3 regions of the Streptomyces sirii genome follow, and region 3 is predicted to be linked to each of the others. Evidence: riboswitches for the same ligand, from Rfam matches in the RefSeq annotation. Region 3 holds a riboswitch; each other region holds the start of a gene.
The links. Region 3 has a riboswitch for cobalamin ahead of WAB15_RS13080 (prenyltransferase/squalene oxidase repeat-containing protein). Riboswitches for the same ligand answer to the same signal wherever they lie in the genome.

Region 1 (10,464 bases), 2.4 Mb from region 3:
ACCCGGTTGACGGTGTCGATGCGCTCCTGCACCCCGCGGAAGAGCGGGCGCATCCGGCGCACGATCAGTGAGACGAGGATCCCGAGGACCGGGACGATGACCAGTAGCAGGGCGGACAGCGGAACGTCCTGGTTGAGCGCCATGACGACGCCGCCGACGCACATGATCGGCGCCGAGACCATCATCGTGAACGTCATCAGCACCAGCATCTGGACCTGCTGGACGTCGTTGGTGGTGCGGGTGATCAGCGACGGGGCGCCGAACGTCCCGACCTCCCGGGCGGAGAAGGACTGCACCCGGTCGAAGACCGCGAGGCGGATGTCGCGGCCGAGCGCCATGGCCGTACGGGCACCGAAGTAGACGGCGGCGATCGCGCAGACGATCTGCAGCAGGGTCACGGCGGTCATGTAGCCGCCGATGCGGAGGATGTAGCCCGCGTCCCCCTTGACGACACCGTTGTCGATGATGTCGGCGTTGAGGGTGGGCAGGTAGAGGGTCGCCAGGGTCTGGATCAGCTGCAGGAGCACGATCAGGGATATCGAGCGCTTGTGGGGCCGCAGATGCGCCCGCGCGAGTCGGACCAACACATAGGGAGCTTATGTGAACGCTTGCCTTCGGCAATCGATTTTCCCGGAGCCCGCCGGCGGGGTGCCGGGCGGGCCGCCGCCGGGACGTGCCCGGAGCGGCACCGGCCGCCGCGTGCGCCATCATGGAGGCGGCAACGACGGGGCCGCCCGCAGAACGGGCGGCTCCCGACCGACACGACGAAGAGGCCGCCGTGACAACAACTGGCACCGTGCGCTACTGGGCCGCGGCGAAGGCCGCCGCCGGCACGGCTGAGGAGCCGTATGCGGCGGCGACGCTCGCCGAGGCGCTCGACGCGGCACGCGCGGCGCACTCGGGGAACCCCGAGTTCGCCCGCGTCCTGATGCGCTGCTCGTTCCTGGTGGACGGCGATCCGGTCGGTACCCGCGACCATGCGGCGGTGCCGCTGGCCGAGGGCGGCACCGTCGAGGTTCTGCCGCCGTTCGCGGGAGGGTGAGCAGGAGACCATGAACGACCACCAGCCGCAGGACCACCAGGCGTACCCGTCGCACGACCCGTACGCGCAGCCGGATCCGTACGCCCAGCAGGCCCGGCACTCCGGGCACCCCCCGCACGACGCACCCCAGGCGGCGTACGGCGACCCGTACGGGCAGCAGGCCTACGACCCCTACGCGCAGCAGCCGCAACCGCCGCAGCCCGGACACGACCCGTACGGGCGCGGCCATTACGGCTACGAGGCGTACGAGCAGCAGCCGCAGCAGCCCGCAGCGCCGCAGCAGCACTACGGCCAGCTGCCCGCCCAGCACCAGAGCGCCCCGCCGGCCGAGGAGCCCTACGCCCACCAGCACCCGCCGGCCCGGCCCGCGCCGGCCGCCGCGGCGGCAGCGGCGGTCGCCACCGCACCGGTCGACACCGCGCACCTCGCGCCCAACCAGCGTGCCCGCGCCGAGGGCCGCTCGCCGATCATCCCGCCCGGCGTCCAGCCGGCCGCGCTGACCGCCGTGCTCGCGGCTCTGCTCGCGCTGACCGCGCCGCTGGGCCGCCCGGCGCTCGCCGTGCCGGTGGCGCTGCTGCAGGCGGTCACCGCCGCCGGCTGGTTCCGGCTGAACGGCATGTGGCCGGCCCGCCAGGGCATCGCGCTGGCGTTCCTGGCCGGACTGACCACCGACGCCGCCCTGCTCGCCACCGACCGCGAGAGCGCGCCGCTGGTCGGCATCGGCACGCTCGGCGTGTGGTGCCTGCTCGTCCTCATCCTCCAACTGCGCAACCGCAGCAGCGCCGACGAGCGGATGTACGCACTGACCGCCGGGCTGACCTCGACCGCGCTGGCGGTGCTCGCCGCCGGGCACCTCGCGGCGAGCGGGCACGCGGTGTCCGTCGGCGCCGCCGCGGTCGCGGTGGCCACGCTCGCGAGGGCGCTGCCGATGCCGTCCGCCGTCTCGATCGGCGTCGCCCTGGTGGCCGCCGCGGGCGCCGGCATCGGCGCCGGCCAGCTGACCGGCCTGGGGGCGTCCGGCGCGCTGCTGGGCCTGGCGGCCGGCGGCTGCGCCCTGATCGGCCTGCGGGTGGCCAGCTACGACTACCCGTCGCGCTTCGTACACATGACGGCCGGCGTCGCACTGCCGCTGGCCCTGGCCGCGCCCGCGGTGTACGTACTGGGCAGGGCGCTGGGCCACTAGGGCGAGCACACAGGTCCCGTAGCGCTCCGGCGGCCGTCGGGAGGCACCTCCGCCTCCCGACGGCCGCCGTCGTCGTGCGCGTACCGCGGCACTTCTTGCGCCTTGCGGCGGCCGCCGCTGCCGCTTCGTCGACCACGTCATCTAGGGTCTGTTGTCCGGAGCGCAGGCAGGGGGCCTGCACGGGACGATACGGCCGGGAGCCGGCCCAGGTGTGGGGGTAGTGGTTCGATGCGTGCACTTCGTGTGCTGTTGATCATCGTCGTCATATTCGGCGGTCTCTTCGTGGGCGCCGACCGGCTGGCGGTCAATCTCGCCGAGGACAAGGCCGCGGAGAAGATCCGCGGCAGCCAGGGGCTGGACCGGACCCCGGTGGTCTCCATCAAGGGCTTCCCGTTCCTGACCCAGGTCGCCGGCCGCAGCATCGACGAGGTCGATGCCGAGCTCGGCGGCATCGAGGCCCGCGCCGAGGGGCGCACCCTGCGGATCGACAAGCTCTCCGCGCAGTTCCACGATGTGGCGCTGACCAGCGACTACATGTCCATCCAGAGCGCCGCCTCGGCCACCGGCACGGCCCGGATCAGCTACGCCGACCTGACCAAGGCGGCGGGCGGCGGCGTCAAGATCTCCTACGCCGGGCAGAAGGACGGCCGCAGCCAGGTCAAGATCTCGCCGAACGTCCCGCTGCTGAGCTCGCTGGACGTGACCGGTTCCCTCACCGTGGACGGCAACACCGTCCGGCTGCGGGCCGACAAGGTCCCCACGATGTGCAAGGTGCTCCCGGGCTGCGAGTCGAAGGTGCGTTCCCAGACGGACCACGAGTGGAAGCTCGACCAGCTGCCCGGCAACCTGAAGCTGGACAAGGTCACCACGCAGGCGGACGGCATCTCGATCTCCGCCTCCGGGACGGACGTCAAGCTCCCCGGCTGACCGGGCGTTCGCGGCGGGCCGCCCCACCGGCCCGCTCGTCGACCGAACCACCGTCCAATTCCTGAGACACCCCGGTCCGTACGCCAGACCCCCCACCGGCGCACGGCCCCCGGCGCGGCGCCCGGACCCGCCCCGCACCACCCCGCATCCCGCAATGCGGACAATCACGTCTCGACATTTGACACACCGGTGACACGCCCGGCTTCGCGTCCCTACGATCGGTGCCATGCAGAGCGCATTGAGCCCTCTCCGTCATCGGGGACAGGCGGTACTCACGAAGCGGCGGGCAGTGGACCTGTGTCGCGTCGCCGCCATGCTCTGTCGCCCTGCCTGACGGGCTTGAGCGCCTCCCCCGGCCTCCAGGAGCGGGGGGTGTCCCCTCGCCCGGCCGGCCCCTCAAGGCCGCAACCCCCGCGAGTTCCCCACTCGGCGCCACTTTCGCCCCCGTTCGAATGAATCGGGCCGTCCCGAAGAGATCGGCGCAAAACGGGCGCACCCGCGTGCAACTCTGCAAACCGCCCCCCGCAACTGCCCCGGAGGAGAAGAACATGAGCCGTAGCGACGTCCTCGTAGACGCCGACTGGGTCGAGGCCAACCTCGACGACCCGAAGGTCGTGATCGTCGAGGTCGACGAGGACACCTCGGCCTACGACAAGAACCACATCAAGAACGCGGTCCGCATCGACTGGAAGAAGGACCTCCAGGACCCGGTGCGCCGCGACTTCGTCGACCAGGCGGGCTTCGAGAAGCTGCTGTCCGCCAAGGGCATCGCCAACGACGACACGGTCGTCCTCTACGGCGGCAACAACAACTGGTTCGCCTCCTACGCGTACTGGTACTTCAAGCTCTACGGCCACGGCAGCGTCAAGCTGCTCGACGGCGGCCGCAAGAAGTGGGAGCTGGACTCGCGCGACCTGGTCGACGGCGCGCAGGTGCCCGAGCGCCCGGCGACCGAGTACAAGGCCAAGGCCCAGGACACCGCCATCCGCGCCTTCCGTGACGACGTCGTCGCCGCGATCGACAACCTCAACCTGGTCGACGTGCGGTCCCCCGACGAGTTCAGCGGCAAGCTGCTGGCCCCCGCGCACCTCCCGCAGGAGCAGTCGCAGCGCCCCGGCCACGTGCCCAGCGCCCGCAACATCCCGTGGTCGAAGAACGCCAACGACGACGGCACCTTCAAGTCGGACGACGAGCTCAAGGCCCTCTACGAGGAGGAGTCCGTCGACCTCGCCAAGGACACCATCGCCTACTGCCGGATCGGTGAGCGCTCCGCGCTGACCTGGTTCGTGCTGCACGAGCTGCTCGGCCAGACCAACGTCAAGAACTACGACGGCTCCTGGACCGAGTACGGCTCCCTGGTCGGCGTCCCGATCGAGCTCGGCGCCAACAAGTAAGCAAGACAGCTTCTCCCCCGAACCCCTCAAGGAAGTACCGCTATGTGTGGAGCACAGGCCGGCGGCCCGGACGCCTCGACCATCAAGCCCGGTGAGACCACGATCCAGGGCAGCGTGACCCGCGACGGCCAGCCCGTCACCGGTTACGTCCGACTCCTGGACAGCACCGGCGAGTTCACCGCCGAGGTTCCGACCTCCGCGACCGGACAGTTCCGCTTCTACGCCGCCGAGGGCACCTGGACGCTGCGCGCCCTGGTCCCGGGCGGCACCGCGGACCGCACCGTCGTCGCCCAGAAGGGCGGCCTGGCGGAGGTCGCCATCGCCGTCTGACGGCGGCCTTCGGGCACCTTCGTACGGCCGGAGGGCCGCACCCCAGAGGTTTGGACGCCTTTGCGGGGGTGCGGCCCTTCGGCGTGCCCGGGGGGGACGGAACGGGCCTTCGCGGCGGCTTCTTTCCGCCTCGCCGCGGACTTACCGTGGAGCTATGGACAGCCGCCGCCGGTCGCCCGCCGAGCGCCGCCACCGCCGCTACTTCGTGCTGATGGGCGTGTGCCTGGTGCTTTTCGTGCTGGCGTGGGGCGTGGTGCGGCTGTGGTCGGTGCCGGCCGCGGTGGGCATGTGCCTGGTCGCCATGGTCATCCCGCCGATCGCGGCGATCATCGGCAACCGCCGGGAGCCCGGCGAACGCTGGTGGGACGAGTCGGGCGACCCCGAGTCCGACCGCTGGTGGCGCGAGCTGGACGACCGGGGCGACGACAAGCATCCGCGGTAGACGGCCCGGCGCGGCGCCCGGCTGCCGGACACGCTCAGTACACCAGCGCCCGGTGCGCGTCCGTCGGGGCCACGGTCAGTACACCAGCGCCCGGTGCGCGTCCGTCGGGACCACGGTCAGTACACCAGCGCCTGCACGTCATCCGGCATGATCTCGCTGACGAAGAGCTGGGAGCCGGCGATGCCCGCCCCCTCGATCAGGTCCTTCTGCTCGATGTTCCGCCGGGCCGCGCACTGGGTGCACACCGTGATCGCCCCGCCGCCCGCGCGGATCCCGTCGATCAGCTCCGGCAGCGGCGCGGCGTGCGGCAGCTCGAACTCGGCCGCCCGCCCCGGCAGCGCGAACCACACCGACTCCCCGGTCAGCCACAGCGACACCTCGACGCCGCTGGCCACCGCCACCGCCGCCACCGTGAACGCCTGCGAGCAGCGCTCGGGCGCGTCCGCACCCGCCGTCACCTTGATCACGAGCTTCTTCGCCATAAGGCAAGAGTAGAGCGGGCACCGGCGCGATGCGGGTGCCCTCTGCTCCTTTAGAGCTTGGGGGACGACCTCACAGCGCCGCCGTTCCCCGCGCCGACTAGACTCGCAGGCGGTCCGTTACACCCTCACTCCGTCCAAGGAGCGCGCTCGTGCTTGAGGCATTCTTCACCACCCTGCTGGTTCTGGTCGGCGTCGGCGTGATCGCGTTCGCCGGTCTGACCTGGAAGAAGCTGTACCAGGGCCAGCGCTGAGCGGCCTGCGCGCCGCCCAGCTCCGCCCTTCGCCGCAGCGCTTCGCGCACCCCTGCCGACTGCCCCCTCAATAGATCGCCTGAGCTGTCATGATCGAGATCCCGTCCGACCTGAACCCGGCCTTGGTGCCGCTCGCCTTCCTCCTCGGCCGCTGGGAGGGCGCCGGCGTCGCCGACTTCCCCGGCACCGAGAAGTGCAACTTCGGGCAGGAGGTCGTCTTCGCCCACGACGGCCGCGACTTCCTGGAGTACACCTCGCACAGCTGGGTGCTCGACGGCGAGGGCAACAAGGTCCGCCCACTGGAGACCGAGAGCGGCTACTGGCGCGTCGACGCGGACCGCAAGGTCGAGATCGTCATGATCCGCGACCAGGGCGTGGTGGAGGTCTGGTACGGCGAGCTGGCCGACAAGAAGCCGCAGATCGACCTGGCCACCGACGCCGTCGCCCGCACCGCCGCCTCCGGCCCGTACAGCGGCGGCAAGCGGCTCTACGGCTACGTCAAGGGCGACCTGATGTGGGTCGGCGAGAAGTCCACCCCGGACGTGCCGCTGCGCCCGTACATGTCGGCGCACCTGAAGAAGGTCGCCGGTCTGAAGGAGTGGGCCGAGAGCCTGCCCGACGACATGCCGGACGGGGTCGCCTTCTTCAACCCGGACGGCACCCCGTACCAGGGCTGACCGGCCCTTTCGTGTGACGCGCCCCGCGGGGGAAGTCCGGTGAGAGTCCGGCGCTGACCCGCAACGGTAAGCGGAAGACCCCTTCCGCAAGCCCGATCGCCCGCGGCGGCGCCCGATCCTTTCAACTCGCCGTGGACTGCGAGGGGACGCCGCCGTTGCCTTCGGGCGCCTCCCGGTGTGAGCCGGGGCGCTCCGGCCGCCGCTCCCTTCCCTGCGCCCTCGGCCCGAGCCGAAGGCGCAGGTCCCTTGGCACCCCCCGCCCGAACCACCCCCCTGGTGGCCGCGCTGTGCGCCGTCCTCCTCTGCTCCCTGCTGTGCGGCGTCGGCCTCGGCGCCGCCGGGGTGAGCTGGGCGCAGGTGCTGCGCTACCTCGGTGCCGGGCTGACCGGCGGCACCCTCGCGCCCGACGAGGTCGCCCCGTACACCATCGTGTGGCAGCTGCGCTTCCCCCGGGCGCTGCTGGCCGCGGTCGTCGGCGCCGGGCTGGCCGGCGTCGGCGTCGCCGTCCAGGCGCTGGTCCGCAACGCCCTCGCCGACCCGTTCGTCCTCGGCATCTCCTCCGGCGCGGCCGTCGGCGCCAACGCCGTCCTGCTCTTCGGGGCGCTGGGCGCACTGGGCGTCTGGGCGCTGTCGGCGTCGGCGTTCGCCTCCGCGCTGCTGGCCATGGCCCTGGTGTACGCGGCGGCCCGCACCGCCCATGGGCTGACCCCGCTGCGGCTGGTGCTGACCGGCACCGCGATGTACTACGGCTTCTCCGCCCTCACCACCTTGATGGTCTTCACCGCCGACCGCGGCGAGGCGGCCCGCTCGGCGATGATGTGGCTGCTGGGGAGCCTGAGCGGGGCCGGCTGGGGCTCGCTGCCGATCGCCGCGGTCGCGGTGGCCGCCGCGCTGGCCCGTCTGCTGCTGACCGCGGGCCGGCTGAACGCGCTGGCCATGGGGGACGAGACGGCCGCCGCCCTGGGCGTGGACGCCGGTCGGATGCGCCGCGAGCTGTTCGTGATCGCGGCCGCCGTCACCGGCGCGGTGGTCGCGGTCAGCGGCGCGATCGGCTTCGTCGGGCTGATGGTGCCGCATGTGGCCCGGATGCTGGTCGGTGCCGACCACCGCCGGGTGCTGGCCGTCGCTCCGCTGCTCGGGGCGGTGCTGCTGGTGTGGGTGGACACCCTGTCCCGGGTGCTGCTGGCACCCGTCGAACTGCCGGTCGGGGTGATCACCGCCGTGATCGGCGTGCCCTGCTTCATCGCGCTGATGCGGCGGCGCGGCTACAGCTTCTCGGGCGGTGCCTGATGCGGGTCGACATCGAGGACGTGTCGGTGGACGTGGCGGGCGTCCGCCTCCTGTCCGACATCACCCTGCGCGCGGGCAGCGGCCGGTTCATCGGGCTGGTCGGCCCCAACGGCAGCGGCAAGTCCACCCTGCTGCGCTGCGTCTACCGCGCGCTGCGCCCGTCCGCCGGCACCGTACGGCTCGACGGCGCCGAGCTGGCCGCCATGACCGCCCGCGAGCAGGCCCGGCGCCTGGCCGTGCTCCCCCAGGAGACCGCCACCGACTTCGACTTCACCGCCGCCGAGGTCGTCGCGATGGGGCGGCTGCCGCACCAGCGCGGCGGCTCCGGGCGCCCCGGCGCCGCCGACCGGGAGATCTGTGCGGCGGCGCTGTCGCGCACCGGCACCGGTCACCTGGCCGACCGCGGCTTTACGAGCCTGTCCGGCGGCGAGAAGCAGCGGGTGCTGATCGCCCGCGCGCTGGCCCAGCGGCCCAGGGTGCTGGTGCTCGACGAGCCCACCAACCACCTCGACATCGCACAGCAGTTGGAGGTGCTCGCGCTCGTACGGGGCTGGGGGCGCCCCGGGGACGGGGCCGAGGGCGGGGTGACCGTGCTCGCCGCCCTGCACGACCTCAATCTGGCCGCCGTCCACTGCGACGAGCTGTACGTCGTCGCCGGCGGCCGCATCGTCGCCTCCGGCGCCCCGCACGACGTACTGACCGAGGAGCTGCTCGCCGAGGTCTTCCACGTCCGCGCGCACCGCGTCACGCACCCCGAATCCGGCGCCGTGCAACTGCTCTTCGACCGCATCGCCCCGACCACCCCGTGAGGACCACCATGCGCATCCACCGCCCGGCCGCCCTGCTCGCCGTCCTCGCCCTCGCCCTGACCGGCTGCGGGGCCGAGGTCGCCCCGGACCGCGCCGCCGGCAGGTCCGCCGACGGCCACTACCCGGTCACCGTCGAGAACTGCGGTGTGCCCACGACCTACCGCCAGGCGCCCCGGCGCGTGGTCACCAACGACGTCGGGATCGCCGACATCATGTTCGCGCTCGGCCTTCAGGACCACATGGCCGGCTACGTCATGCCCGCCTACCGGGGCAGGATCGACGCGGTGGCCTGGAAGGACGCCTACGACCAGGTCCCCTGGCTGTCCAAGAAGGCGATCACCAAGGAGATCGCGCTGGACGCCCGGGCCGACCTGGTCTTCGCGGGCTGGAACTACGGCTTCGGCGAGGACACCAACCTCACCCCGGCGTCCCTGAAGAAGCTCGGCATCGGCAGCTATGTGCTCACCGAGTCCTGCCGCAACGGCGCCTCCGGCGGCTCCCGCGGTGTGCTGCCGCCCCTGGAGGCGCTCTACGCCGACCTGGAGAACCTCGGGAAGATCTTCCACGTCGAGGACCGGGCCGCCGCCCTGGTGAAGAAGTACCGCCAGCAGGTCGCCGAGGCCGCCGCCAAGGCACCCGCGCCCGCCCGCCGCCCCTCCGTCTTCCTCTACGACGACGGCCGCGACAAGCCGCTGACCGCGGGCAGGTACGCCGGCCCGCACGACATCATCACCAAGGCCGGCGGCGACCATGTGATGAAGGACCTCAAGGACTCCTGGACGACCGTGGGCTGGGAGACCGTCGTGGCCCGCGACCCCGACGTCATCGTCGTCAACGACTACGGCACCCCCACCGGCGCGCAGAAGAAGGCGTTCTTGAAGTCCTACCCGCCGCTGGCGAACGTCTCGGCCGTGAAGAACGACCGGATCTACGTCATGGACTACGCCGATCTGGTCGAAAGCCCCCGCAACCCGGCCGCGGTCGGCGCGCTCGCCCGCTATCTGCGCGGTGTACGGACGACCGGCTGACGCGGCGGGCGTACGCACCCGCCCCTCGGCCTCCTAGACTGGCCGTGTGGTGACCACCGACTGGCAGAGCGACCTCCGCAGGCGCGGCTACCGCCTGACCCCGCAGCGGCAGCTCGTGCTGGAGGCTGTGGACAGACTGGAGCACGCCACCCCGGACGACATCCTCACCGAGGTGCGCAAGACGGCGGGCGGGGTGAACATCTCCACCGTCTACCGGACCCTGGAGCTCCTTGAGGAGCTCGGCCTGGTCAGCCACGCCCACCTCGGGCACGGGGCACCGACGTACCACCTCGCCGACCGCCACCACCACATCCATCTGGTGTGCCGGGACTGCACGGACGTCATCGAGGCGGATCTGTCGGTGGCCGAGCCGTTCACCGCGACGCTGCGCGAACAGTTCGACTTCGAGACGGACATGAAGCACTTCGCGATCTTCGGGCGTTGCGCCAACTGCCGCACCGCTTCCGAGGAGGGCGACGGCTGAGGCAGTCGCCGGCGAGTCGTAGGCTGGCCCCATGCTGCGACAATCACCTGCCAGCCCCCTGCTGTCGCTGCCCGGCGCCGTCCCCGCCGAGGCGCCCGACGAAGGCGTCGCCGCGCACTACGGCG
Region 2 (10,464 bases), 2.5 Mb from region 3:
GGCATCCCGCCGCCCGCGGGCTACACAACATCGCCGCTGCACTCACGCTAGGAGCGAGGCAGGGACGGCGGCCGACCAGTAGGCCATGACGCTGAGCGCCAGTGCCAGTTGTTCAGTCGGAACGTGCCGGAGTAGATGGCTGTCGGCACGATGCTGCGCGCAGCCGCGCGGGCGCTGTCGGGGTTGGGGCAGGCAGAAGCCGTCAAACTCGGTACCTACCGCATGAAGTGGTCTACCTAGTGCTCTGACCGGGAAGGTTCGGCGGGTCGGTGGCTTCGCTTCGATAGCCTGCACGGTGTGATCGACTCATACGCGAGTTCCGACGATGCTGAAGTCGCGATAGCCGGGGCGCTTGCCGGCGCGGACGTGGTCCGCAATATGTACGGCCAGCGGCTCACTCGCATCGATAAAGGCCTCGGGGACTTTGCCACCGCCGCCGATGTGGAGGCTGAGGAGATGATCCTCGACGTCATCCGTGCCGCACGGCCCGATGACGCGGTGCTCGGCGAGGAAGGCGGGCAACAGGGCGCCGCCGACGCTGTGCGCCAGTGGCTGGTGGACCCCCTGTGCGGCACGCTGAACTACGCCGTCGGCAACATGCTGGTGGCCGTCAACGTGGCGCTGCGCGATGGGGCGGCAGCGGTGGCCGACCCGTTCAGCGGCGAGGTTTTCTTCACCGACGGGGAGACTGCCTGGGTGCGGTATGACGGGGCCGACGACGCGCTACTGACGCCCACGTCCGCCACCCGATTGGTGGACGTCAACCTGGATCCGCCGTTCGCCAGTGCGCCCGGATTCCGGGCCGTGGACCTGCTGGCCCACCCTGAGTTCATAGAGCGTTTCAGGCCGCGGGTCGTGTCCACGACCCTGGCGCTGGCCTGGGTCGCTGCCGGCAAGCGCGCCGCGTATGTCACCGATGGCGGCGACCTCTCCAAGAGCGTGCACTTCGCCGCTGGCATCGCTTTGTGTCGGGCTGCCGGCTGCGTGGTCACCGGGATCGACGGCGCCCCGATGGGTGAGGCAGGCCGCGGGCTTGTGGTCGCCGCCGACGACGAGACCCACCGGCTGCTGATGTCGATGATCCGCAGCCGAAGCTAGTGCTGTGACCGCACGGGTTTCGCCAGGCTGCGGCGTGGCCTCTGTGAACGGGCGAATCGGCGCCTCAGCCGGATCGTGATCGTTCCGCGGCAACCGATCGGCGTGCGGTCCGGTCTGGTCATGCATGAAGGATTTAAGAGGGGGCCTGCGGCGGCGACGCGCAGTCGCGTCCGGAACAGCCGCCCTGCTGGTCGCACTTGGCGGGGCAGTGGCTTCCTGCGCCGAGAAGCCGGTCCGCAGCTCGGAGAAGCAGTCCGGACCGGCGGCGGTGAAGCACTCCATGCGGCCGGAAGTGAAGTTCCGGTACGCGATGAACACGTACTATCTTCCGCGGTTCACAGCGTCGGACTCGGATGACCGGCCCACCGAGTATCCGGTTCGCCTGGCGGCGAACAAACCGGCCCCGGGCGGAGCCCCGCTGATCGTCAAGAACGTCAAGGTGACCTTCGACCTGTCCGCGCTGAAGGGCATTGCAACGATCGACTGGGTGAACAAGGGGTACGGATGCAAGCGCTCGGGTGACTCCATGACCTGTGCTCCGGGGGACATCAATCAGGGCGAGGGCGCGGAATTCACACCGTTCGCCGTGAAGGTGCAACCGGGAGCGGAGAAGGGGCCGGCAGGTCCCCTGAAAATCACCGTGACCAGCGCCAACGCTCCCACCGTCCGCCACACCACCCAGCTGGTCGTCGGCGCTCCCGTGCTGACCGCACGCCAGGACAAGATGCTGACCGAGGTGAAACCGGATTCCGAGCTGACGCTGACGCCTGCCTTCGGCAACAAGGGAGACACCGATGTCGACGACGAGCTCGTCATCGTGGTGAAAACGGAGAAGGCAACGCTGCGCGATCGGTACGGCAACTGCCGTTACGACAAGGCCACCTCGCCGACCAAAGCAGTGTGCAAGTTCTCCGGCCCGTTGCCGGCCGGAAAGGCGTACGAAGCCGATGGGCCGATCACGGCCCTGGTCGGCAAGTCAGCGAGACACGGACAGATCTCCTACTCCGTGTACCGGGCCCACGACGTGCTGTCCACCGCCGAAATGCTGCCCGGCTCGGCCCCGCGGGGGACCGGCGCGCCGCTCGGGCTCCGCCCCGTAGACGGCAGCGGCAGCGAATTCACCGATTCCGCCCACTGGAAAGCGGAAATGGCCAGCGACGTGCTGGAGTTCTCCACTACCGAAGTGCACGACCCGGAGGCCTCCGAGGTCACTATCAAGGGCAAGGTGGGCCAGGTGGTCAGCGTCGATGTGCTGAGCGCGGATGGCTACCAGGGCGCCACGCGGCTGACCCTGCCCGAGGGCGTCAGCCTGGAGGGACATCGCGAGGGGGAACCGAGCGAACTCACATTCTGCGGGTACGGCGAGGACAAGAACGGGCCGGTGGAGTGCCCCGCACCCGGGATGACCATGCCGGTGCTGCGGGTTCGCATCGACAAGCGGGTCGAGGGCGCCCAGGGCACGATCTCCGTGGTGGCATCCGACCCGAAGGACCCGGACCAGGAGAACAACACCGCGCCGATCAACGTGGAGTACCTCGACTGACCACCGTGCGCGCCGTCGGCCCGGCGCACACGGGCCGGGCGGGGCTGGATTTACTAGGACGTCCAACTATATATTCGGGGGGAAGGCCCGCGGTGCAGGGAAGCCGGTGTGATTCCGGCACGGTCCCGCCACTGTGACCGGGGAGTACGCCGTCGAGCAGGACGCCACTGACGAGCACGATGTCGGGAAGGCGGGCGGCGCGCGCTGATCCGGGAGTCAGGATACCGGCCGCGGGATGTTCCGTGTTTTCCACGAGGATGGAGCAGACACGCATGGCACCGGTACGCATCCAGGACCCCAGAGGATTCGCCGGACGGGCATCAGGTTCCCGAGGACTTCTCCGTCGCGCGCTTCCCGACGTCTGACGGTTCATCCGCCGTACGCGATCTCGCGCAGCCCTGCACCGACGTGACCGCGCCGGTGTCACGGGCCGACGCGCCATCCCGGATCCCGTCCGGATCCGTCCGGATCCCACCTGACGAGAGCAGGCATTCATGGTCCGTGAAGACGACCGCGCCGCCGTGCGCGAGTTGACCCACTTCATCGGAGGCAAGCGCACCCCGGGCGCACCGGGGCGCTACGACGATGTGTACGACCCCAACACCGGTCGGGTGCAGGCGAGTGTGCCTCTTGCGAGCCGCGCCGAGACCGAGGCCGCCGTCGCCGACGCCGATCAGGCGCAGGGTGAGTGGGGCGAATGGAATCCGCAGCGCCGAGCCCGCGTGCTGCTCCGATTCCTCCAGCTCGTCGAGGAGGAACGGGACTCGCTGGCCCGTCTGCTCTCCTCCGAGCACGGCAAGACGATTGCCGATGCACACGGTGACATCCAACGCGGCCTGGAAGTGGTCGAGTTCGCCGCGGGCATTCCGCACCTGCTCAAAGGCGAGTTCACCGACAACGCCGGAACCGGCATCGATGTCCACTCCCTGCGCGCGCCGATCGGCGTGACCGCCGGAATCACCCCGTTCAACTTCCCCGCGATGATTCCCCTGTGGCAGGCCGCACCAGCCCTGGCCTGCGGCAACGCCTTCATTCTGAAGCCCTCTGAACGCGATCCGTCCGTGCCGATCCGGCTGGCCGAGTTGTTCCTGGAGGCGGGTCTGCCGCCCGGCGTCCTCAACGTCGTCAACGGTGGCAGGGAAGCCGTCGACACCCTCCTGGAAGACCCCCGCGTCGGCGCCCTCGGCTTCGTCGGCTCCACGTCCGTCGCCGCGCACATCTACGCCACCGCGGCGGCACACGGCAAGCGGGCCCAGTGCTTCGGCGGCGCCAAGAACCATCTGATCGTGATGCCGGACGCCGACCTCGACCAGGCCGTGGACGCCCTGATCGGGGCGGGCTACGGCTCGGCGGGCGAGCGCTGTATGGCCATCTCGGTCGCGGTTGCCGTCGGCGAGGAGACCGCCGACGCCCTGGTGGCACGTCTGAAGGAACGCATGGGGCGGCTGCGGATCGGCCGCAGCGACGACCCGGAGGCGGACTTCGGCCCGCTGGTCGGCAGGGACGCCGTCGACCGGGTGCGCGCGTACGTCGACCTCGGAGTCCAGGAGGGTGCCGAACTCGTCGTGGACGGACGGGATTTCGTCCTGCCCGGCCACGAAGGCGGCTTCTTCGCCGGCGCGTCCCTGTTCGACCGGGTCACCCCGGACATGCGGATCCATCAGGAGGAGATCTTCGGCCCGGTTCTGTCCGTCGTTCGTGCCCGCGACTACGAGGAGGCCCTGCGCCTGCCCAGCGAGCACGCCTACGGCAACGGCGTCGCGATCTTCACTCGCGACGGCGACACCGCCCGTGACTTCACCCGGCGGGTGAACACCGGCATGGTCGGCGTCAACGTGCCCATCCCGGTGCCGGTCGCCTACCACACCTTCGGCGGCTGGAAGCGGTCCGGATTCGGCGATCTGAACCAGCACGGCCCGGACGCGATCCGCTTCTACACCCGTACGAAGACCGTCACTTCACGGTGGCCGGCGGGCCGGCGTGAGGGCGCGAGCTTCACGATTCCCACGATGGGGTGACCGACGATGACCAGCACCCTGCTCACCGAGGACCAGCAGGCCCTCGTCGAGACCACCCTGGACTTCGCCCAGGACCACCTCGCCCCGCACGCCCTCGACTGGGACCGCGACAAGCACTTTCCCGTGGACGTCCTGCGCAAGGCCGCCGGCCTGGGACTCGGCGGCGTCTACGTCCGCGAGGAGTCGGGCGGATCCGGCCTCACCCGCGCCGACGGCGTCCTCGTCTTCGAGACCCTGGCCTCCGGCTGCCCGTCCATCGCCGGATACCTCTCCATCCACAACATGGTCGCCTGGATGATCGACCACTACGGCGACGACGCCCAGCGCGACCGCTGGCTGCCCCGGCTGTGCGCCATGGACGACCTCGCCAGCTACTGCCTCACCGAACCGGGCGCCGGCTCGGACGCCGCGGCCCTGCGCACGCGAGCCGTCCGCGAGGGCGACGACTACGTCCTGACCGGGGTCAAGCAGTTCATCTCCGGTGCGGGCGCCTCCCAGTTGTATGTAGTGATGGCCCGGACCGGTGGCAACGGTCCCGACGGAGTCTCCGCGTTCGTCGTCGACAAGGACGACCCCGGCCTGTCCTTCGGCCCGGACGAGCGGAAGATGGGGTGGAACGCGCAGCCCACCCGGCAGGTCGTCCTGGACGGCGTCCGGCTGCCCGCCGACCGGCTCCTCGGTCGCGAGGGGCACGGCTTCCGCATCGCGATGAACGGTCTGAACGGCGGCCGGCTCGGCATCGCCGCCTGCTCCCTCGGCGGCGCCCGCAGTGCCCTGAGCAGCAGCCTGACCCACCTCGCCGACCGGGAGGCGTTCGGGCGGCGGCTGCTCGACGCACAGGCGCTGCGGTTCCGCCTCGCGGACATGGCGACCGAACTCGCCGCCGCCCGCGCGCTGGTCCAGCAGGCCGCCCAGGCCCTCGACCGCGGCGACCCGCAGGCACCACAGCTGTGCGCCATGGCCAAGCGGTTCGCCACCGACACCGGCTACTCCGTCGCCGACCGCGCTCTCCAACTGCACGGCGGCTACGGCTACCTGAGCGACTACGGCGTCGAGAAGATCGTCCGGGACCTGCGGGTCCACCAGATCCTGGAAGGAACCAACGAGATCATGCGTGTCATCGTGGCCCGCGGCCTGACGGAGGCGTTCTGATGGCTGCCGCTGAGGAACCCGTACTGCTGCACACCGCCGGACGAGCCGCCTACCTCACCCTCAACCGCCCCAGAGCCCTCAACGCCCTCACGCACCCGATGGTGCGCCGGATCGACGAGGCGTTGACCGCATGGGAGCACGATCCGGCCGTCGAGACCGTCGTCGTCACCGGCGCGGGGGAGCGGGGTCTGTGCGCGGGCGGCGACATCCGCGCCATCCACGACGACGCCCGCGACGGGGGCGGCGCCGCCTCCGCGGCCTTCTGGCGCGACGAGTACCACCTCAACGCGCGCATCGCCCGCTACCCCAAGCCGTATGTCGCCGTCATGGACGGCATCGTCATGGGAGGCGGGGTCGGCGTCTCCGCGCACGGAAGCGTCCGGGTCGTCACCGAGCGGTCCCGTATCGCCATGCCCGAAACCGGCATCGGCTTCGTCCCGGACGTCGGCGGCACCTATCTGCTGACCCTCGCACCAGGCGAACTCGGCACGCATCTGGCGCTCACGGGCGGTCAGATCGGCGCGGCCGACGCCCTGTTGTGCGGGCTCGCCGACCACTACGTACCGTCCGGCGCACTACGGCAGTTCGTCGACGACCTCGCCGGCACACCCGTACGCGATGCCCTGACCCGCCATGTGCAACCGCCGCCGGAAGGAGAGCTGGCCGGTCAACGGCACTGGATCGACGCCTGCTACGCCGCCGACAGCGTCGAGGAGATCGTCCAACGGCTCCTCGCCCATGGCGCCCCGGCCGCGAAGGAGGCCGCGGAGACACTGCTCGCGAAGTCGCCCACCGCCCTCAAGGTCACCCTGACCGCCCTGCGTCGCGCCCGGCGGCTCGGCCCGTTGGAACGGGTCCTGGACCAGGAGTACCGCGTCTCCTGCGCCGCCCTCGCCGCTCCCGACCTGGTGGAGGGGATCCGCGCCCAGGTCATCGACAAGGACCGCCGGCCGCGCTGGTCCCCGGCTACGCTCGCCGAGGTCGCCGACGCCGACGTCGAGCGCCACTTCTCCCCCCTCGGCTCTCGCGAGCTGGGGCTCGCCGGCTCGGACACCGTGCCGGAGGTGGCCTGGTGACCAGGAGCATCGCGTTCATCGGACTCGGGCACATGGGCGGCCCCATGGCCGCCAATCTGGTGACGGCGGGCCACCGCGTGCGCGCGTACGACCTCGTGGCCGCAGCCCTGGACACCGCCGCCGAGGCGGGCGTCGAGCCCGCTGGATCCGCGGCCGAGGCCGTCGCGGACGCCGAGGTGGTGATCACCATGCTGCCCGCCGGCCGACATGTACTGGACCTCTACGACGACATCCTGGGCGCCGCCCGGCCCGGAACCCTCTTCGTCGACTGCTCGACGATCGACGTCACGGACGCCCGCACCGCCCACGAGCGGGCCGCCGCCGCCGGAATGCGGTCCCTGGACGCCCCGGTCTCCGGTGGGGTGGTGGGTGCCGAGGCGGCCACACTCACCTTCATGGTGGGCGGGGGCGAGGCGGAGTTCGCGGAGGCGGAAGTCCTGCTGGCGGCGCTGGGGAAGAGGTCCGTCCACTGCGGGGGCGCGGGTGCGGGCCAGGCCGCCAAGATCTGCAACAACATGATCCTCGGCGTCTCGATGATCGCGGTCAGCGAGGCGTTCGTGCTCGCCGAGAGCCTCGGCCTGTCCCACCAGGCCCTGTACGACGTGGCTTCCGCAGCGTCCGGACAGTGCTGGGCGCTGACCGTGAACTGCCCCGTTCCGGGCCCTGTTCCGGGCAGTCCCGCCAACCGCGACTATCGGCCCGGCTTCGCCACCTCCCTGATGGCCAAGGACCTGGGCCTCGCCGCCAACGCCGCTCGCGCGGGCGGTGTCCAAGCGGAACTCGGGCTGCGTGCGGCCGAGTTGTACGCCGCGTATGCCCAGGGGGCGGGCGCCGCAGAGGACTTCTCCGGCGTCGTACGCACGATCAGGAACCAGAGCGGAGCGCAGGCATGACCACACCACAGACGAGCGCATACGAGACGATCCTCGTCGAACGCAAGGGCCGCGCCGCCCTGCTCACCCTCAATCGTCCGGCGGCGCTCAACGCCCTCAACCTCCAGGTGATGAACGAGGTCGTGGCCGCCACGGAGGAACTCGACCGTGCCCCCGAATGCGGCTGCATCGTGATCACCGGCTCGGCGAAGGCGTTCGCCGCCGGGGCCGACATCAAGGAGATGCGGCCGCAGGGCTATATGGACATGTACCTCAGTGACTGGTTCGGCGCCTGGGACCGGCTCGGGCAGCTGCGCACGCCGACCGTCGCCGCCGTCGCCGGCTACGCCCTCGGCGGCGGCTGCGAACTCGCGATGCTCTGTGACGTCCTCCTCGCCGCCGACACCGCCGTCTTCGGCCAGCCGGAGATCAAACTCGGAGTGATCCCCGGGATCGGCGGTTCCCAGCGACTGACCCGGGCCGTCGGCAAGGCCAAGGCGATGGAGCTGTGCCTGACCGGGCGCACCATGGACGCGTCCGAAGCCGAGCGCGCCGGACTCGTCTCCCGTGTGGTGCCCGTCGACGAACTGCTCGGCGAGGCCCTCGCGGTCGCCGAGACCATCGCGGGCATGTCGCTTCCGGTGGCGATGATGGCGAAGGAGGCGGTCGACCGGGCCTTCGAGACGACGCTCACCGAGGGCGTCCGATTCGAGCGCCGCCTCTTCCACGCCGTGTTCGCGACCTCCGACCAGAAGGAGGGCATGAGCGCCTTCGTCGACAAGCGGCCGCCCGCGTTCCGGCACCGCTGACCGGACGCTCGTCCCGGGGCCGGTACCGAGCCCCGGGACGGCGAGGCGGCGTGTCGGAAGGCGCGCTGGCCGTCGTTGAGCCACGCTGTGGCGGCCGGCTGCCCAGAGATGTCGTCGTGTACGAGCCAGCCGACTGCCCCTGTGCGGCCCTTCCGCCTCGCGCGGGGCAGGGTGCCTTTGAGGGGGTGCGAGGCCTACTTGGATTCGACTCGTCCTACCGGGTCGGAGCCGGTCGTCAGTTCCTGGCACGCGGTCTGCCACGCGGGGGCGCCGGGGTGCAGCTGGGTGTGGAGGTAGGCCGCGGTGAGTCGGGCGAGGGCGGCGACTCGCTGTGGGTTCTCGTCCGTGGTCTCGGCGGCGTCGTATCCCGCGATCCCGCCGAGTCCGTGCTCCGCGTCGAACAGGGTGAGCAGGGTCTTGGGGCCGGGGGCGAGGGTGTAGGGGTCGGCGTGCCAGTTGGGCCCCATGTCCGTGAAGTGCCGGGAGTCGTCCTTGTCGCCGGCGACGACCAGCGCGGGTGCGGTCATGGTGGAGAAGTCGACGGCCCCGATGATCGGCCACTGCTCGGCCATGGGCCCGTTGAGGGCTTCGCCGCCCCTGCCGGGCGCGGCGAGCAAGAGGCCTGCCTTGATCCGGGGGTCGACGAGGTGCACCACGTTCCCGGTGTCGGGGTCGTTGAGCCCGGCGCCCAGCAGGAGGGCGGCGGTGAAGCCGCCGAGCGAGTGTCCGGCGAGGGCGACCTTGGTGTGGTCGATCCGTCCCGCGAGCTGCGGCACGGCGCTTTCGATCACGTCGAGCCGGTCGAGGATGTGGGTCATGTCCTCGGCGCGGGAGCGCCAGAAGTCGGGTGCGCCGGGTGCGTCGGCGACCCGGTGACTCAGTGTCCGGGAAGTGAGATGGGTGGGCTGGACGACGGCGAATCCGTGGGCGGCCCAGAAGTTGGCGAGCGGCGCGTAGCCGTTGAGCGAGGAGAGGTTGTTCGAGGGGCCGTGACCGTGGGAGAGCAGGATGACCGGGAGGCCGGTCCCGGTCGCGGGTACGGAGACGCGCACCTGAAGGTCCACGGGACGTCCGGGCACGGAGAGGACCACGGGGCTGAAGGACAGGACCGGGACGGGCGTGCCCAAGGCGTCGGCGCTGGTGGCAGTGGATGTGCTCACGATGAGGGTTCCCTTTCGGTGGCAACTGCCGCCCGCTGGTCTCCCCAGACCGGCGATCGGCGACGGGCAAGGCGTCAGGAGCCGTCCCGTTTCGGCTAAGCTGAAACGGAACGCTGCTCCATTTAGCATTCGGAGCGCCGCTCCGTTTTGTCAATCGGCGTGGAAGGACGACGTGATGGCCACCGAGAGCCCTGCAGGGGAGTCGCCGTCCCGAGGCAAGCGGGCCGACGCCCAGCGCAACCGACGGACGGTGCTCGCCGCCGCCGCCGAAGTGTTCGTCACCTCCGGCGTCGACGCCCCGATCCGCCAGATCGCGGCCCAGGCGGGCGTCGGGATGGCCACGATCTACCGCCACTTCCCGACCCGGGCGGATCTCGTCACCGCCGTCTACCGCCACCAGATCGAGGAATGCGCCGAAGCCGGCCCGAACCTGCTCGCCGGTGCGGACTCCCCGTTCGACGCGCTGCGCCAGTGGATCGACCTCTTCGTCGACTTCCTCGTCACCAAGCACGGACTCGCCGACGCCCTGCAGTCCGACAGCGACCGCTTCGCCGCGCTGCACACCTACTTCCTCGACCGCCTGCTGCCCGTCTGCGCCCAACTGCTCGACGCCGCGGTCGAAGCCGACGACATCAGGCCCGGCACGCAGCCGTACGAGCTGATGCGCGGCATCGGAAACCTCTGTATCGGACGCGACAACGACCCCCGCTACGACCCCCGACGCCTGATCGCCCTC
Region 3 (10,464 bases):
GCGCCTCGCCCGCCGACGCGTCCTCGGCCACCTGGGCGCACTCCGTCCGCGTCTGCGGCGGCCGCTCGCCACCCGGAGCGTCCGCCGCGGTACCGAAGTCGATGACGATGCCGATCCGCTTGCGGCCGTCCTTGGCGGGCGTCTCGCGGCAGATCGCGTCGAAGTCGGCGGCCGCACGCGGCTTGCCGGCCGCGGCCGAGTCGGCGCTGACGGTGAAGCGGAAGCCCTCGACCGCGCCATCGGCCGGGCGCACGGTGGCCGGCCCCTGGGTGGCGTAGGCCCAGGAGCCGCCGCGCTCGCCGTCCCAGAAGGACCAGTAGCGGTACTCCTGCGCGTGGGCCGGCCCGGCGGCCAGCCCGGTGACCGTGCCGGCCAGCAGCAGCGCGCCGGCGATCCGGGTGCGCCGCATCGGCTGCGGCAGCTGCCTCGGCCGCATCAGAGTTCGTTCTTCTTCTTACGGCCGCTCAGCAGGAAGCCGATGCCCGCGCCGAAGGCGAGCGCGACCCCGACGACCCACCAGACGTTGACGCCGCTGTCGCCGTCCTTGTGGTCCTCGGTGCCCTCGGCGGCCGGCGAGGCGATACCGGCCGGCTTGGGCCCGGTTGCGTTCAGCGCGGCCACCAGGTCGCTGCCCCCGAAGGAGCGCGGGTCGGTGCCGGTGGCGTGCGCGGCGAGCACCAGCTGGGCGTACGCGGCCGGGCCGTTCTCCTTCGCCCAGCCCGCGGCGTTCTTCTCCAGCCACTTCAGCGGCTTCCGGGCCGCGGCCCCGTGCGACCCGGCCGCGAGCGCCACCACGGCGTCCGCGGTGTTGCCGACATCGGGCTGCTTCTCCTGGCCCGGCATCGCGGAGAGCAGATGCTGTCCGTTCCGGTCGAGCTGGGCGACGAGGTAGGCGGCACCGCCGTCCGCGGCCGACGCCGCATCACTGGACTTCGCCGGCTTGCCGTCCTTGCAGGTCAGAGGCTTGACGGGGGTGTCCGCACCCTTCTTGGCCGGTGCGACGACAAAGCCCTTGCCCAGCGCACCGGTCGCGGCGGCCGCGGTGGCGTCCGCGTTCGGCGCCGCACCCTTGAGCTGGAAGGTGAACGCGCCGCGCTCGCCCTCCTTCACCGCGCAGCCCAGCTGGAAGGTGAGCAGTGCGTCGTAGGGGGTCTTGCCGCCCTTCTTCGACGTGACCGACTCCGGCTTCTCGCCGGCCGCCGTGAGCGCGCCGATGACGACGGAGGTGGAGTTGGCGTCGCTGGCCGAGCCGGCCATCGAGCTCCAGCCGCCGTCGTCGTTCTGCACCGTCTTCAGCCAGCTCACGGCCTTCTTCACGGTCTCACCGTGCCCGCCGAGCGCGGCCAGCGCCTGCACCGCGGCGGCCGTCTGGTTGGTGTCCCGCATGGTCTTCGCGTCACAGGGCTGCTTCGGCTCGGCGCGGAAGGCGGTGAACGAGCCGTCGGCGCACTGCTGCCCGACCAGCCAGTCCACGGCCGACGCCGCCGGCCGTACGCCGACGGTGTCCTGCGCCAGCAGCGCGAGCGACTGCCGCCAGACACCGTCGTACTGCGGGTCCTTGGTGCCGTACAGCCCGTCGGGCAGCTTCTCGGGGGACGCCGGCGGGGCGGCCGCGGGCTCCGCGAACGCGGCGGGGGCGGTGGCCGTGCCCAGCACCGCCACGGCCGCCAGCGCCAGGGCGGCGCGGCGTGCCAGGAAGGCGACGGGGTGCGTCGAAGGGGCCTGGGGAGCCATGGAAGCCATGGGGGCCATCGGGTCGGTGCCTCTCGGGTCGGGTCGCGGCGGTGGAACGCAGCCGCGCTCGGACGACCGCCGAACGCCGATCCTGCGATCGGGCGCGGTGGCACCGGGCTCAGCTCCGTATACCTCGACGGTGCCGCGCGCCGGACCGTCCGCGCGGGCGGCGGTTCCGGTGGCGGGAGCCTTGGTCGTGCCCCAACGGGTGCTCCGGCTCGTACGGCCACCAGCGCCGCGCACTGCGCGGGCCGACGGCCGTCCTCACGGTTGCGGGTCAGCGCCGGATTTCCACCGGCTTCCCCCGATCGGGTACGGATGAAGTTGTCCCGCACACCTTAACCGGCGCCCGGACGGGGCTCGCCCGCACGTACGAGCCGGGGAAGGCCGAAGGCGGCGAGGTGCGTCACACCTCCCTCGCGCTTCACACCGCCCGGTACGTCGCCGGATCGGAGCCCGGTACCCGCTCCACGCCCCCCTGCTTCACCAGGCGGCGCAGATGTGCCTCGGCCTCCGAGACGGCGATGTTCCGGGAGCCGTACGGGATCTGTTCCCACGGACGGTTCCACTCCATGGCCACGGCGAGCTGCCAGGGGGTGCGGGGTTCGCGGAGCAGTGCTCTCAGTCCGGAGAGCCGCTCTTCATGGTGGGCGATGAGCTCGCGCACGCGCCCCTCGGCGTCGGTGAAGGCGTGCTGGTGGGCGGGCAGTACCTCGGCGGGGGCGAGCCGGCCGACGCGTTCGAGGGAGGCGAGGTAGTCGCCCAGGGGGTCGGTGACCGTGCTGTCGTCCGGGTCCCCGTACAGGCCGATGTGCGGGGTGATGCCGGGGAGGAGGTGATCGCCGGAGAAGAGCCGGCCGAAGCCGTGCGCCCGCCCACCCGGATGCTCCTCCTCCAGGTGCAGGCACACATGCCCCGGTGTGTGCCCCGGTGTCCAGATGGCGCGCACCCGGCGTCCCGGCAGGTCGAGCAGTTCGCCGGGCTCGATCCCGCGGTCCGGTAGCGCGGCCCGTCGGCCGGGCAGCCTCCGGCCGCGCCCGCTGGTGCGCGCCTCCCGCAGCGGTGCCAGATGATCGTCCGGCGCGCCCGCGCCCGCGAGCTTGGCGATCAGGTAGTCGAGCCACTCGCCCGGCTCGGCCTCGCGGGTCCGGCGGACCACGGCGGTGTCCGCGGCGTGCATCGCGATCCAGGCGCCGGACGCCTGCCGCACCTTGGCGGAGAGGCCGTGGTGGTCGGGGTGGTGGTGGGTGATCAGGACGCCGTGGAGATCGGTGAGGGCGAAGCCGCAGGCGGCGACGCCCGCGACGAGGGAGTCCCAGGAGTCCGGGTCGTCCCAGCCGGTGTCGATGAGCACCGGTCCGCGGTCGGTCTCCAGGAGGTGGACGAGGGTGTGGCCGAGCGGGTTGTCCGGGATGGGGACGGCGATGCTCCACACCCCGCTCCGGTGGTCGATCACCTGCGTGGTCATCCCGGTCCCCTCTCGGTGTGGCATACACCCCGTCACCCCGCACCTGCCCTCTCACTATAACTAGAACTGGTTTCAAGGCGCTTGAAGTCGCCTTTGGTGGGCGGTGGTTGGGATGGTGGTGGGGATTCGGTCAGCGCCGTGGACTCCTCCAACTAGAACTGGTATCAGTTTCTGACGTGGTGAACCGAGCGGCACCGAGGCGATCGACTGACACGGCGTCACAAGTCGGCGCGGTGGTGCAGCACATGCCCCTCACGCGGTCCGCGTCGGTGCGCACCCACATCGGACAGGCGGCCAACCCGCAGGAGGCGGCAGCGATGAGCGACCTCGTCGAGCACGGAAAGCTCTACATAGGCGGACAGCTGGTCGATCCGGCCGGCCGGGACACGATCGAGGTCGTCTCACCGCACACCGAACAGGTCATCGGCCGCGTCCCGCACGCCTCGCGGGCCGATGTCGACCGTGCGGTGGCCGCGGCCCGTACGTCCTTCGAGTCCGGGGTGTGGGCGAACGCCCCGCTGGCGGACCGGATCGCGGTGGTGACCCGCATCAAGGACGCCTTCGCCGCGCGCAGCGAGGAGATCGCCAGGGTCATCAGCTCCGAGAACGGCACCCCGTTCACCTCCGGCGTCATGGTGCAGTCGCTGGCCTCGGTGCTGGCCTGGGACTCGGCGCTCACGGTGGCCCGCACCTTCGAGGGCGCGGACGGCGGCGCTCCGTTCGAGGAGCGGCGGGCCGGCGTGCTGGGGCCGATCCGCGTACGGCGGGAGCCGGTCGGGGTGGTCGCGGCCGTGGTGCCGTGGAACGTCCCGCAGTTCACCGCCGCGGCCAAGCTCGCCCCCGCCCTGCTGGCCGGCTGCTCGGCCGTGCTGAAGGTGTCACCGGAGACCCCGTTGGACGCGTACCTCCTCGCCGAGATCGCGTCCGAGGCCGGACTGCCGGAGGGTGTGCTGTCGATCCTGCCGGCGGACCGCGAGGTGAGCGAGTACCTGGTCGGGCACCCGGGAGTGGACAAGGTGTCGTTCACCGGATCGGTCGCGGCGGGCCGGCGGGTCATGGAGGTCGCGGCCCGCAACCTCAGCCGCGTCACACTGGAACTGGGCGGCAAGTCCGCGGCGGTGATCCTGCCGGACGCGGATCTGGACGCGGCGGTGGCCGGCATCGTGCCGTTCGCCTGGATGATCAACGGCCAGGCCTGTGTGGCCCAGACGCGGATCCTCGCGCCGCGCAGCCACTACGACGAGATCGCCGAGCGGTTCACCGCGGCCGCCTCCGCGCTCACCGTAGGCGACCCGCTGGATCCGGCCACGGAAGTGGGCCCGCTGGTCGCCCGCCGCCAGCAGCAGCGCTCGCTGGACTACATCGCGCTCGGCCAGCAGGAAGGCGCCAAGGTCCTGACCGGCGGCGGCCGGCCGAAGGGGCGGGACACGGGCTGGTACGTCGAGCCGACCCTCTTCGGCGAGGTCGCCAACTCGATGCGGATCGCCCGCGAGGAGATCTTCGGCCCGGTGATCTGCCTGCTGCCGTACGACGACGAGGCGGCGGCGGTGCGGATCGCCAACGACTCCGACTACGGGCTGTCCGGCTCGGTGTGGACCTCCGACGTCGACCGCGGCATCGACATCGCGCGGCAGGTGCGCACCGGTACGTACTCGGTGAACACCTTCAGCATCGACATGCTCGGCCCGTTCGGCGGCTACAAGAACTCCGGTATCGGGCGGGAGTTCGGCCCCGAGGGCTTCGGCGAGTACCTGGAGCACAAGATGATCCACCTGCCGGCGGGTGCCTGATGGGGGACCGCTGGCAGGTGGAGGTGGACCGGAGCGTCTGCATCGGGTCGGGGATGTGCGTCGGCGCGGCACCGGACGGCTTCCGGCTGGACACGGCCCGTCAAGCGCACCCCGTCGCGCCGGAGGCGGAGGCCGCCGAGAGTGTGCTGGCGGCGGCCGAGGGGTGCCCCGTGGAGGCGATCATCATCACCGTCGCCGGTAGCGGCGAGGCGGTCTTCCCGCCGGAGGAGTGAGCGGCTCGGGGTGGGGCGAGGGGCTTGGGGGCCTTAGGGGGTGGGGGCGGCGATCCCGTAGGGGTTCGATGGGCCCCCTACGGGCCAACTACCCGCGCGGACCGCGGGGCGAACCTCGACCGACCCGGCACGCCCCTACCGCGCCCCCTCCGGTGCCGTCAGGTCGATCAGGCGGCAGACCGTCTCGATGTCTATCTTCACCTGGGCGATCGAGGCCCGGCCCGACAGCCAGGTGATCAGTGCCGAGTGCCAGGTGTGCTCGATGACCCGTACCGCGGAGAGCTGCTCCGGAGTGGGCGGGGCGTCCAGCCCCATCGCGTCCAGGATGATCGCCGTCGTCAGCCGGGAGACGGTGTCCACCTCCGGGCTCACCGACCGGTCGGCGAAGGTCAGCGCGCGCACCATCGCATCCGCGAGGTGCGGTTCGCGCTGCAGCGCGCGGAACGCCCGCATCAGGGTCTGGGCGACCCGCGCGCCCGGATCCTGCTCCGACGGCGGGCGCTTGCGCAGCGTCTCGTGCATGTGCTGGAGCTGGTCCTGCATGGTGGCGACCAGCAGATGCACCTTGGAGGGGAAGTAGCGGTAGAGGGTGCCGAGCGCGACGCCCGAGGACTCGGCGACCTCGCGCATCTGCACGGCGTCGAAGCCGCCGCGGGACGCCAGCTTGGCGCTGGTGTGCAGGATGCGGCGACGCCGGGCCTCCTGACGCTCGGTCAGGGGAGGACTCGCGGGAAGCGCCGGCTTGGCCGCCTTGGATTCCGTAGTCATATTTCCCATTCCATGGCATTCCGTCCGCGATGCGGTGAGTGCCGGTGGTTCGATCGGCACAGCATGGCAGGGGGGCGGGTGGTGGCGCGAATCACCTGGTGCGGCTCTTTTCGCATCGGTCCTGGCCGGTAGATTCGAAGCTCGGTGAACTGATCAGTAGCCCGTCAGTTCTGTAACTTGTTCTAGATTACCGCCAGCGGTTACGCTCCGGCGAAAGTCCAGTGAGAAGGGGGCCGAGCGTGACCGCAGAGGCCGTCCAGGCAGCCGCGCCTCGCCCCGCAGAGGCCTCCTCGGCCTCCGCCCCGACGAACGACGGGCGTCCCCTGCGCATCGCGATGCTCACGTATAAGGGGAACCCGTTCTGCGGCGGACAGGGCGTCTATGTACGCCACCTCTCGCGCGAGCTGGCCCGCCTCGGCCACACCGTCGAGGTGATCGGCGCCCAGCCCTACCCCGTCCTCGACGACGGTGTGGAGCTGACCGAGCTGCCGAGCCTGGACCTCTACCGCCAGCCGGACCCGTTCCGCACGCCGGGGCGCGGTGAGTACCGCGACTGGATCGACGCCCTCGAAGTGGGCACGATGTGGACCGGCGGCTTCCCCGAACCGCTCACCTTCTCGCTGCGTGCCCGGCGCCATCTCGCCGCCCGCCGCGGCCAGTTCGACGTCGTCCACGACAACCAGACCCTCGGCTACGGCCTGCTCGGCGGCCCCGGTGTGCTCGGCGCCCCGCTGGTCACCACCATCCACCACCCCATCACCGTCGACCGGCGGCTCGACCTCGAAGCCGCCGACGGCTGGAAGCGCCGGGCCTCGGTCCGCCGCTGGTACGGCTTCACCCGGATGCAGAAGCGGGTCGCCCGGCGGCTGCCCTCCGTACTGACCGTCTCCGGCTCCTCCCGCCAGGAGATCGTCGACGACCTCGGGGTGAACCCCGGCCGCATCCACGTCGTCCACATCGGTGCCGACACCGACCTGTTCTCGCCGGATGCCGCCGTCCCGGAGGTGCCGGGCCGGATCGTCACCACCTCCAGTGCGGACGTCCCCCTCAAGGGGCTGATCCACCTCGTCGAGGCGCTCGCCAAGGTGCGCACCGAGAACCCCGACGCCCATCTGGTGGTCGTCGGCAAGCGCGCCGACGACGGGCCGGTCGCCGCCGCCATCGAGCGGCTCGGGCTCTCCGGCGCCATCGAGTTCGTCAAGGGCATCAGCGACGGCGAACTCGTCGATCTCGTCCGCGGCGCCCAGGTCGCCTGTGTCCCCTCCCTCTACGAGGGCTTCTCGTTGCCCGCGGCCGAGGCGATGGCCACCGGGACCCCGCTGCTGGCCACCACCGGCGGCGCGATCCCCGAGGTCGCCGGCCCCGACGGCGAGACCTGTCTCGCGGTGCCCCCCGGCGACGCCGACGCGCTCGCCGGCGGACTGCTCCGCCTCCTGGGCGACGAGGCGCTGCGCCGCCGGCTCGGCGCCGCCGGCCGGGAGCGGGTACTGGCCCGCTTCACCTGGCGGCAGGCCGCCATCGGCACCGCCGAGCGCTACCGCGAGGCGATCGCCCTCCAGGGCGCCGCCCGCACCCTGCGCACCTAACCCGCCCCACTGCCTTCAGCTGTTCGCAGCCACCACCACCAACCGCCGGACGAAAGCAGAACCCCGTGCTGACCGTCGACTTTTCCCGTTTCCCGCTCGCTCCGGGCGACCGCGTGCTCGACCTGGGCTGCGGCGCCGGCCGGCACGCCTTCGAGTGTTACCGGCGCGGCGCGCAGGTCGTCGCCCTCGACCAGAACGGTGAGGAGATCCGCGAGGTCGCCAAGTGGTTCGCGGCGATGGAGGAGGCGGGCGAGGCTCCGGCGGGCGCCTCCGCCACCGCCATGGAAGGCGATGCGCTGGCCCTGCCGTTCCCCGACGACAGCTTCGACGTCGTGATCATCTCCGAGGTGATGGAGCACATCCCGGACGACAAGGGGGTGCTCGCCGAGATGGTGCGCGTCCTGCGGCCCGGCGGCCGGATCGCCGTCACCGTGCCCCGCTACGGCCCCGAGAAGATCTGCTGGGCGCTCAGCGACGCCTACCACGAGGTCGAGGGTGGCCATATCCGCATCTACCGCGGCGACGAGCTGCTGGGCAAGATGCGTCAGGCAGGCCTGGAGCCCTACGGAACGCACCACGCCCACGGGCTCCACAGTCCCTACTGGTGGCTCAAGTGCGCCTTCGGGGTGGACAACGACAAGGCGCTGCCGGTGCAGGCGTACCACAAGCTGCTGGTCTGGGACATCATGAAGAAGCCGCTGGCCACCCGGCTCGCCGAGCGGGCGCTCAACCCCGTCATCGGCAAGAGCTTCGTCGTCTACGCCACCAAGCCGCATCTGCCCGAGGCGCCGGCCGCCGCCCCCGCCGAGCCCGCCCGCCGCTCGACCAAGTCCTCCGCCAAGTCCTCCGCCAAGTCCTCCGCCAAGGCCTCCGCCGGGGCCGCCAAGTGACGAGTCCCGGGCGTACCGAACGGCTCGTCCTGCCGGGGGTGCTCACCGCTGAACAGGCGGCCGCCACGGTCGCCGGCATCCTGGCGACCCAGCGCGAGGACGGCGCGATCCCCTGGTTCCGGGGCCACCACCTCGACCCGTGGGACCACACCGAGGCCGCCATGGCCCTGGACGCGGCCGGCGAACACGAGCGCGCCGAGGCCGCGTACGACTGGCTGGCGCGCCACCAGAACCCGGACGGTTCCTGGTATGCGGCCTACGCCGACGGTGATGCCGAAGCGCCCACCGACCGCGGCCGGGAGACCAACTTCTGCGCCTACATCGCGGTCGGCGTCTGGCACCACTTCCTGTCGACCGGCGACGAGACCTTCGTCGACCGCATGTGGCCCGCGGTCTCCGCGGCGATCTCCTACGTCCTGGAGCTCCAGCAGCCCGGCGGCGAGATCGGCTGGAAGCGCGAGGACGACGGCACCCCCGTCAACGACGCGCTGCTGACCGGCTCGTCCTCCATCTACCAGGCGCTGCGCTGCGCCCTCGCGCTCGCCGAGCAGCGCGAGGAGCCGCAGCCCGACTGGGAGCTGGCGGTCGGCCGGCTGGGCCATGCGATACGCAGCCACCCCGAGCGGTTCCTGGACAAGGGCCGCTACTCCATGGACTGGTACTACCCGATCCTGGGCGGCGCGGTCCGCGGCGAGGCGGCCCGGGAGCGCATCGACGCCTCCTGGGAGAGCTTCGTGGTCCCGGGGCTGGGTGTGCGCTGCGTACTGCCCAACCCCTGGGTCACCGGCGGCGAGAGCGCGGAGCTGGCGCTCGCCCTGTGGGCCATGGGGGAGTCCGAGCGGGCCGTGCAGATCCTCAAGTGGATACAGCATCTGCGCGCCGAGGACGGCATGTACTGGACCGGCTACGTCTTCGACGACGACGCGATCTGGCCGCGCGAACTCACCTCCTGGACGGCCGGTTCGCTGCTGCTCGCGGTCGCGGCAGTGGGCGGCGACGAGGCGACGACGTCGGTCTTCGGCGGCGAACGGCTGCCGACGGGGCTCGATCCGGACTGCTGCCGGTAGGCGCGGCGCGGCTTCGGCCGCGCGGCATCAGCGGCCCCGGCGCGCCGCGAATTAGGACACCCCGGGGCCGCGATGCGCACTACTGTGCGACGCATGGCTCTCCAAGGCTCCCTCACCCACGAGGAATACTGCGCCCAACTTCTCGCCGAGACCGCCGAGTTCCGCGAGATCCTCCGCGGCGCCGATCTGTCGGCGACCGTGCCGACCTGCCCCGACTGGACGCTCGCCGATCTCGCCCGGCATGTCGGGGGTGCGCATCGCTGGGTCGGCACCCTCGTCGCCACCCGCGCTTCCGAGAACGTCGACCCTGCGGACGTCCCCGAGAGCGCCGGGCCCGAGGGCGAGGACGCGGTGGCGCTGGACGCCTGGCTGACGGCGGGCGTCGAGCAGACCGTGGCCGCGCTGCGGGAAGCAGGCCCCGACGCCAAGGTGTGGAGCTGGACGACGGCCCACCACGCGGGGTTCTGGGCCCGCCGGATGGTCCACGAGACGGCCGTCCACCGCGCCGATGCCGCGCTCACCGCCGGCGTCCCCTTCGACCTTCCGGCGCCGGTCGCCGCGGACTGTCTGGAGGAGTGGCTGCAGATCGGCGAACTGCCGGCGGTGGTGGCCCGCTTCGCCGAGCGCGGGCGCAAGGCGTTCGGCCCCGGCCGGACGATCCACGTCCACGCCACCGACGCCCCGCCCGAGCTGAACGCCGAGTGGCTGCTCGATCTCACGGGGGAGGCGCCCTCCCACCGGCGCACCCACGAGAAGGCCGCGGTCGCGCTGCGCGGCAGCCTCACCGATGCCCTCCTGGTCCTCTATCGCAGGCTGCCCGCCGACAGCGACCGGGTGGAGGTGCTGGGCGAGCGGGCGGTGCTCGACCAGTGGCTGGAGTGGGCGAGCTTCGGGTGAGCGGCCGGGCCGGGTTCAGGAGTTCAGCTCG

Region 1: linked by a shared signal. The riboswitch ahead of WAB15_RS24195 (FecCD family ABC transporter permease) and the one ahead of WAB15_RS13080 (prenyltransferase/squalene oxidase repeat-containing protein) in region 3 are both predicted to bind cobalamin.
Region 2: linked by a shared signal. The riboswitch ahead of WAB15_RS02060 (CoA-acylating methylmalonate-semialdehyde dehydrogenase) and the one ahead of WAB15_RS13080 (prenyltransferase/squalene oxidase repeat-containing protein) in region 3 are both predicted to bind cobalamin.

Annotation. Positions count from the first base shown of each region.
Region 1 is NZ_CP147982.1:5,339,303-5,349,766, reverse strand. It holds gene WAB15_RS24245 (ABC transporter ATP-binding protein) at 1-587, opposite strand, end outside; gene WAB15_RS24240 (MoaD/ThiS family protein) at 797-1,042, shown strand; gene WAB15_RS24235 (hypothetical protein) at 1,053-2,225, shown strand; gene WAB15_RS24230 (DUF2993 domain-containing protein) at 2,454-3,152, shown strand; gene WAB15_RS24225 (putative leader peptide) at 3,379-3,486, shown strand; gene WAB15_RS24220 (sulfurtransferase) at 3,701-4,546, shown strand; gene WAB15_RS24215 (DUF1416 domain-containing protein) at 4,589-4,876, shown strand; gene WAB15_RS24210 (hypothetical protein) at 5,088-5,318, shown strand; gene WAB15_RS24205 (DsrE family protein) at 5,435-5,800, opposite strand; gene WAB15_RS24200 (FABP family protein) at 6,141-6,728, shown strand; cobalamin riboswitch at 6,721-6,851, shown strand; gene WAB15_RS24195 (FecCD family ABC transporter permease) at 6,975-8,018, shown strand; gene WAB15_RS24190 (ABC transporter ATP-binding protein) at 8,018-8,827, shown strand; gene WAB15_RS24185 (ABC transporter substrate-binding protein) at 8,836-9,855, shown strand; gene WAB15_RS24180 (Fur family transcriptional regulator) at 9,902-10,339, shown strand; gene WAB15_RS24175 (YgfZ/GcvT domain-containing protein) at 10,371-10,464, shown strand, end outside.
Region 2 is NZ_CP147982.1:428,588-439,051, reverse strand. It holds gene WAB15_RS02070 (inositol monophosphatase family protein) at 298-1,098, shown strand; gene WAB15_RS02065 (hypothetical protein) at 1,367-2,641, shown strand; cobalamin riboswitch at 2,708-2,889, shown strand; gene WAB15_RS02060 (CoA-acylating methylmalonate-semialdehyde dehydrogenase) at 3,136-4,659, shown strand; gene WAB15_RS02055 (acyl-CoA dehydrogenase family protein) at 4,666-5,811, shown strand; gene WAB15_RS02050 (enoyl-CoA hydratase/isomerase family protein) at 5,811-6,887, shown strand; gene mmsB (3-hydroxyisobutyrate dehydrogenase) at 6,884-7,780, shown strand; gene WAB15_RS02040 (enoyl-CoA hydratase) at 7,777-8,568, shown strand; gene WAB15_RS02035 (alpha/beta hydrolase family protein) at 8,763-9,728, opposite strand; gene WAB15_RS02030 (TetR/AcrR family transcriptional regulator) at 9,904-10,464, shown strand, end outside.
Region 3 is NZ_CP147982.1:2,897,336-2,907,799, reverse strand. It holds gene WAB15_RS13085 (SCO2322 family protein) at 1-409, opposite strand, end outside; gene WAB15_RS13080 (prenyltransferase/squalene oxidase repeat-containing protein) at 436-1,752, opposite strand; cobalamin riboswitch at 1,920-2,062, opposite strand; gene WAB15_RS13075 (MBL fold metallo-hydrolase) at 2,159-3,202, opposite strand; gene WAB15_RS13070 (aldehyde dehydrogenase) at 3,520-4,992, shown strand; gene WAB15_RS13065 (ferredoxin) at 4,992-5,225, shown strand; gene WAB15_RS13060 (TetR family transcriptional regulator) at 5,361-5,993, opposite strand; gene WAB15_RS13055 (glycosyltransferase family 4 protein) at 6,233-7,579, shown strand; gene WAB15_RS13050 (class I SAM-dependent methyltransferase) at 7,645-8,469, shown strand; gene WAB15_RS13045 (prenyltransferase/squalene oxidase repeat-containing protein) at 8,466-9,536, shown strand; gene WAB15_RS13040 (maleylpyruvate isomerase family mycothiol-dependent enzyme) at 9,630-10,433, shown strand; gene WAB15_RS13035 (LLM class F420-dependent oxidoreductase) at 10,449-10,464, opposite strand, start outside.